DNA from 2 places in the Actinoplanes sp. NPDC026670 genome. Region 2 is predicted to be linked to the other one. Evidence: riboswitches for the same ligand, from Rfam matches in the RefSeq annotation. Region 2 holds a riboswitch; the other holds the start of a gene.
What was found. Region 2 has a riboswitch for cyclic di-AMP ahead of AB0E94_RS52250 (NlpC/P60 family protein). Riboswitches for the same ligand answer to the same signal wherever they lie in the genome.
Positions count from the first base shown of each region.

Region 1 (3,395 bases), on a different contig from region 2:
TCATGTCCGTTGCCGGCGAACCGGCCCGGACACGCGCCTGGCGCCGGGGAAGAGGCGCCAGGAGCGGGAGCGGCTGGAGATCTCGCGTTACGGCGGCAGTGGCGTCCGGGCCGAACCAGCCGGCCGTCCGAGTGCCACGCCTACAGTCCGCCGGGCAGCACCCCCTCCTCGATGTCGGCGAACTCTTCCTCGCTCGCCGAGAGGTAGTCATCCCAGGCCTGCTTGTCCCAGACCTCGACCCGGGTGCTCGCACCGATCACCACGAGATCCCGACCAAGACTGGCATACTCCCGCAAATGGGCCGGAATCGTCACCCGGCCCTGCTTGTCGGGAACCTCGTCGTGGGCGCTCGCGAAGAAGACCCGGCTGTACGCCCGGGCCGCCTTGTTCGTCACCGGCGCCTCACGCAGCTGGCTGGCGATGCGCTGGAACTCCGGCATCGGGAACACGTAAAGACAGCGCTCCTGCCCCTTCGTGATCACGACACCTCCCGCCAGCTCATCACGGAACTTCGCCGGGAGGATCAGCCGGCCCTTCTCGTCCAGGCGCGGGGTGTGTGTGCCGAGAAACATCGGCCCCCACCCCTTTGCCGTGGCGGCCACTCCATCGCGGAGGGAGCGGATCACCTGTCAACTCGGGCCGGCAGGTCCGGCGTCGCTCCTCCGCCCTGCCACTGCGCCCCACTCTACTCCACTTCCCTCCACCTGCAACCCAAAAGCAAACCCTCACGAGCCGTTCTCACGGACGTAATCCCAGTTCACAGGTGGTGGGGCGAAGTGGAGGGGGTGACCATGATCAACAGGGTCTTGTTTCCGACATCGAGGCCTTCGGGGCGAAAAACACCCGTCGAAATGCCGGCCGGCGCCCGATTTCGTGGCCGGGCTCACTCCACCGGGATCAACCGGGGAGGAAAGTGGAGGGATGCGCGGGGTCCACATCGCCCGGACACAGGAGACGCCCGTGGGGCGTGACCCCTGATCCGGGTCACGCCCCACGGGCGTCACTGCTATTCCTTACTAACTAGCGTCGCTGCGCGGCTCACCGCCCGCAACTGACTAGCGTCGCTGCGCGGCTCACCGCCCGCAACCGTCCAGCGTCGCTGCGCGGCTCTGCGTCAGGCGACCAGGCGGCGCACGACGTAGTTGCTGTTCCAGATCTTGTGCTTGCCGACCCGGGCTCCGGTGTGGGGCGAGTCGTAGACGTAACCGTTGCCCGCGTAGATGCCGGCGTGGTACCCGTACGACCCGTTCCGGAAGATGATCAGGTCACCGATCTGCTTCTTGCTCTTGGCGACCGCGGTGCCGTACTTCTGCTGCGAGTTCGCCTTGTGCGGCAGGCTCTTGCCGGCCGCCTTCTTGTAGACGTACTTGGTGAAGCCCGAGCAGTCGAAACGCTTGGGACCGGAGGCGCCGTACTTGTACAGCGCGCCCTTGTGCGCCTTGGCCTCGGCCAGCACCTTCGCGCCGCTGGCCTTGACCGTCACCTTGAAGCTGCCGGTGCCCCGCTGGTTGTAGCCGGTGCCGGTGAAGACGGTCCGGACCCAGGCCGTCTTCGTCGGCTTGGCGGTGAGTGTCACCACGCCGTTCTTGACGGTCTCGGTGTCCCAGGTACGCCAGGCGCCGTTGCTGTAGCCCTGGAGGCGCACGGTGCCCTTGGCGACCTGATGGGTGGTGGGGTCGATCACCTTGGCGGTGACCTTGAGGGTGGAGCCCCACTTGAGACTCCGGGCGCTGCTGGCCCAGATCGAAGGGGTGACCTTCGGGACGACCGCCGAGGCGGCGACCTGGGTGGCGGCGGGGGTCGTGGCGGCCGCCGCGGGGGACGCGGCGATCAGCTGCCCGGCACAGAGGCAGAGACCCAGGGACAGTGCGACGGTTCCGGTGCCGATGGACGCGCGGCGGCGCCGGCTCGAACTGTGTTCGTGCACGGTAGAGAGATCCCTCCGGCACGCCTGCGAGGTTAGCTGTCGGGTTCGGGCGGGAAGGTGTGCCCGGCCGCGGGTGGGCGGCTTCACCCCAAGGTCCTCCCGGTGCGCCACGGATGGAGCCGTGTGGCGCGGGAAGGACCGGTCATGGGTCCCCCGTCCCTGCCCCCGAATGCCTTGTCTGGTGTGACTCAACTGCGGTGTCGCACCGGTCCGGCCCGGGGCAGGGCTCGGCGTGAACCGATCCGGTGCGGCCGGCGAGCGGAATGCGTCCGGCTGATCCTTGGTACCCGAGTCCTCCCATGATCGTCGGCGCAGGAGTGATCACCCTCCGTGATTGGCACACTTGTCGGTGTCCACTTTGTTACCGCCGCGTGACATATGCGCCCACGCAAAGTAGCGACACAGCTACACACGGTTGAAGGTTACGGGTGAAACAGAACACATAAATAGTCCCGTCACCAACGGGGTAGACGTCCGAAAAGCCCGGACCGGGGAAGACACCGGCCACACCGTGATCTTGACGGTCTGGCAACGCGTCGTAACGTTCGAGTCCGGTACCCTCGCTGGCGTGACGGACGGAATGCCTCTCATCGCCAAGGTCGCGACCTCAGTGTCGAAGACCGCGGCGGCGCTCTCCAGGGCCGCGGGCCGCGGCGACGGTTCGGTGATCGGCGGCTGGATCGGCCTCAAGATCGACCCCGACCTGCTGGCCCACCTCGCGGCCGGCCGCGCCGTCGCGCTGGTCTCCGGGACCAACGGCAAGACCACCACGACCCGCCTCACCGCGGCCGCCGTCGGCGTCCTCGGCCGGGTCGCCACCAACTCGTTCGGCGCCAACATGCCGACCGGTCACACCTCCGCGCTGGCCAAGGAGGGGCACACCCCGTTCGCGGTCCTCGAGGTCGACGAGCACTACCTGGCGCAGGTCATCGACCAGACCCGGCCCAAGGTGGTGGCGCTGCTCAACCTCTCCCGCGACCAGCTCGACCGGGCCAAAGAGGTCGCGATGATGGCCGAGCTGTGGAAGAAGGCCCTCGCCGACCACCCCGACATCCGGGTGGTCGCCAACTCCGATGACCCGATGGTGGTCTGGGCGGCCTCCGGCAGCCCGCAGATCACCTGGTTCAGCGCCGGCCAGCGCTGGCTCGACGACTCGTTCGTCTGCCCGCAGAGCGGCCACCCGATCGAGCGCCAGCAGGGCGACTGGTGGTGCACCGGCTGCCCGCTGCGCCGCCCGCGCCCACAGTGGGTCGTCGAGGACGAGGGCGTGATCGACCCCCGCGGTGACTGGCACCTGGTCAAGCTCCAGCTCCCCGGCAAGGTCAACATCGGCAACGCGGCCACCGCGCTGGCCGTGGCCGCCGAGTTCGGGGTCCGGCCGATCGAGGCGCTCCCCCGGCTGTCCCGGGTCGCGTCGATCGCCGGCCGCTACGCCCAGGTCGACCGGGACGGCCGCAACATCCGGCTG
Region 1 covers NZ_JBEZXU010000049.1:42,784-46,178, forward strand. The annotation lists gene mraZ (division/cell wall cluster transcriptional repressor MraZ) at 141-572, opposite strand; gene AB0E94_RS36290 (NlpC/P60 family protein) at 1,115-1,927, opposite strand; cyclic di-AMP (ydaO/yuaA leader) riboswitch at 1,934-2,121, opposite strand; gene AB0E94_RS36295 (MurT ligase domain-containing protein) at 2,508-3,395, shown strand, end outside.
Region 1: linked by a shared signal. The riboswitch ahead of AB0E94_RS36290 (NlpC/P60 family protein) and the one ahead of AB0E94_RS52250 (NlpC/P60 family protein) in region 2 are both predicted to bind cyclic di-AMP.

Region 2 (3,395 bases):
GTCGGGTCAGGTCGAGCACGTCCATGGCAGCCTCTCTACGACGATTCGTAGTAGATACTACGACGTGTAGTACGACGCGTTGAAGTAGAGTGGCTCACATGGCGAGGAACGACCTCGAGCGCGAGGTCATGACGAAGTTGTGGGACGCGGGCGAGCCGCTCACCGTCCGGCAGGTGCACGACCTGCTGAGCCGGGAGCGCGATCTGGCGTACACGACGGTGATGACCGTGCTCGACCGGCTGGCCAAGAAGGGTCTCGTCGTCCAGCAGCGTACCGACCGCGCCTACAAGTACGCCCCGGCGCAGACCCGCGAGGAGATGACCGCCGGCGTGATGCTCGACGCGCTCAGCGCCACCCCCGACATGGACGCCGCCCTGGCCTACTTCGTCGGGCAGCTGCCGCCCGAAGCGCTGACGGCGGCGATCGAGAAGGCCCGTAACATCGAGCGGTGACCGCCCTCCTGCTCGGCGCCCTCGGGCTGACGCTCTCGCTGCTGGCGCCGAGACTCCTGGCGGGCGCGCGGTGGACCGATCGCGCCCCGGTCGCCGGCGTCCTGCTCTGGCAGTCACAGACGCTCACCGCCGTACTGTGTGCGCTCGGGGTGGTCCTGGCCGCGCCCGAAGAGGTCGCTCGCGCCGCGGGAGCCCGCCATCCCGAGACGGTGGCCGCGTTGCTCTTCTCCCTGGCGGTGGCCGCGACCATCGTGATCCGGCTGATCGTCTCGCTGGTCCGGGTGAGCTCCCGGGCCCGTGCCCGCCGCGCCCGGCACCGGATGCTCGTCGACCTGCTGGACCGGGTCGAGCGCCACGAGGACCTGGGCGGCGAGGAGGTCCGGGTGCTCGACGGGGCGCTGCCGCTGGCCTATTGCGTGCCCGGCCGGGAGCCGCGGGTGGTGCTCAGCGACGGGGTGCTCCAGACCCTGGACCGGGACCAGGTGGACGCGGTGCTGGCCCACGAGCGGGCGCACCTGCGGCACCGGCACGAGCTGGTGATGGAGTCGTTCACCGCGTTCTACCGGGCGGTGCCGGGGCCGCTGCGGTCGAAGGCGCCGCTCGACGCCGTACATCTGCTGCTGGAGATGGTGGCCGACGACGCGGCCCGCCGCCGGACCGGATCGCCGCCGTTGCGGGCCGCGCTGGCCCGGCTAATCGACGCCGTCCCCCTTGCGGAGGAGGTGACCGCCGACCCGGAGGGTGAATCCCGGCGGCGCCGGCTGGCCCGTCTGGACGGTCCGGATCGAAGCTCGACAGTGCTCACCGCGGCGGGGGTGACCGCCGCCGCCGGCCTGCTGGTACTACCCACAGTGATCGTGGTGGTGCCCTGGCTGGCGCGTGCCCTGCACAGCTGGCCGTTTTAGGCCACCCTCCGTGTCGCCGGCTGTGCGTACAGTTCGGCGGGCTGTGCGACCTTCATTTGCCGTCTTGATCCGAGTACGGTGGTCCCCGGTTCGCCCAGCCCCCCATCGGCCACCCGGCCGATCTGGCGGACCACCGCCTAATCGCGCGCGACCGAGAGGCCGGGCGTGAACCGGGGAACCGAGCACCTGGGGTGAAGCCGCGGCGACGCGGCCGGGCAGACTTCCCGCCCGAACCCGTCAGCTAACCCGGTCGGCGGCTGAACGGGAAGAAAGGACAACGCACCAGCGTGAAACGGATTGGCGCGCGTCGTGCCGGCCTCATGCGCATCCTGATGTGCGCGGCCGTCGCGGCCGGAATCCTGGTCACGGGTCCGACCGTCGCTCATGCCGACCCCACTCCGGCGCAGATCGAGAAGCAGATCGACGACGAGTGGAATCAGCTCGAGCCGGTCATCGAGGACTACAACGGCACCCACACCAAGCTGGTCAAGCTCCGCAAGCAGCAGTCGGACCTGGCTAAGACGCTGGCTCCGCTGCAGAAGCAGGTGGACGCCGCGATGGTGCAGGTGCGGGGCCTCGCCGTCGACGCGTACATGCAGGGCTCGCCGAACATCGCGAACGCGATGATCCTGACCGGCTCGCCGACGGGCATGGTGGACAAGCTCACGCTTCTCGACCAGCTCGCGTTCAACCGGAAGGCGTCGATCGCGGAGGTCTCGAAACTCCGCGACAAGTACGCCGCCGACAAGGCCAAGGTCGACCAGCTCGAGTCCGAGATCGAGGTTCGCGACAAGGATCTCGGGACGAAGAAGGTCGCCATCGAGAAGGAGATCACGAAGCTCCAGAAGCTCCGGATCGCGGCCTACGGCAGTGCGAACGCCGACGACGGGCCGCTGCGTACCGGCCCGTGCCCGGTCGACTACACGAACGACAAGGGTGGCCGGGCCGCCCAGCGGGCGTGTGACCTGATCGGGAAGCCCTACGTCTTCGGCTCGGACGGCCCGAACAGCTACGACTGCTCGGGTCTGACGCAGGCGGCGTGGGCTGCGGTCGGCGTGCATCTCGAGCACTACACGAAGGATCAGTGGAGTTCCACCAAGTCGGTCAGCCGCAGTGAGCTGCAACCGGGTGACCTGGTCTTCTACTACTCCGACGTGCACCATGTCTCGATCTACATCGGTGGCGGCATGGTGGTCCACGCTCCGCACACGGGCGACTACGTGCGGATGGCTACGATCGACCGGGGCCCGATCGCCGGCTATCGCCGGCCTGCTTAGAAACCCCTGCGGAAAGGTCGCCGTCTGCTTCTGACGGCGGCCTTTCTTCATTCGGTACGGTCGTGGTGCGCGACCAATCGACGCAAGAGGCCGGTGAGCTGTTCCGTTTCCGCCGGTGAGAGCGCGGCTGTCAGCTCCTCCTGGATGGCCGTCACGCGTTCGGTCAGCTCGGCCGCCCGGTCCCGCCCGGCCGGCGTGACCGCGACGACGTTGCGGCGCTTGTCCGCCGGGTCCGGCGACCGCCGCACGTAACCCGCCGCCTCCAGTTCGTTGAGCGCCCCCACGAGGTCGCTCAGGTAGATCCGGGTGCGCCGCCCGAGCGCCGCCTGACTGGCCGGCCCGTCCGCGTCCAGCGAGGACAGCAGCCGGTAGTGGTAACCCTTGGCGCCCACGCCGGCGAACCCGTCGGCGACGAGCCGGTGCGCGTGCGCCGCGGCCTGGGAGAGCAGCCAGCTCGGCAGATGATCCACGTGACGACGATAACATTGGACCGGCTAACGTTAGTGCGACTAACGTTATTCGCATGAACGATTTCCGGATCGCCGTCCCGCAGGCCGACCTCGACGACCTGGCCGACCGCCTCACCCGTACCCGCTGGCCGGACGCCGCCCCTGACGACTACGGCATCACCGTCGACCGGGTCCGGGCGCTCGCCGGCCACTGGCTGAAGTTCGACTGGCGGGCCCACGAGGCCGAGCTCAACGCGCTGCCCCAGCAGGTCATCGAGATCCACGGTGACCGGGTGCACTTCTTCCACGTCC
Region 2 covers NZ_JBEZXU010000141.1:1,918-5,312, forward strand. The annotation lists gene AB0E94_RS52235 (cytochrome ubiquinol oxidase subunit I) at 1-25, opposite strand, end outside; gene AB0E94_RS52240 (BlaI/MecI/CopY family transcriptional regulator) at 99-452, shown strand; gene AB0E94_RS52245 (M56 family metallopeptidase) at 449-1,357, shown strand; cyclic di-AMP (ydaO/yuaA leader) riboswitch at 1,482-1,628, shown strand; gene AB0E94_RS52250 (NlpC/P60 family protein) at 1,678-2,634, shown strand; gene AB0E94_RS52255 (MarR family winged helix-turn-helix transcriptional regulator) at 2,682-3,104, opposite strand; gene AB0E94_RS52260 (epoxide hydrolase family protein) at 3,158-3,395, shown strand, end outside.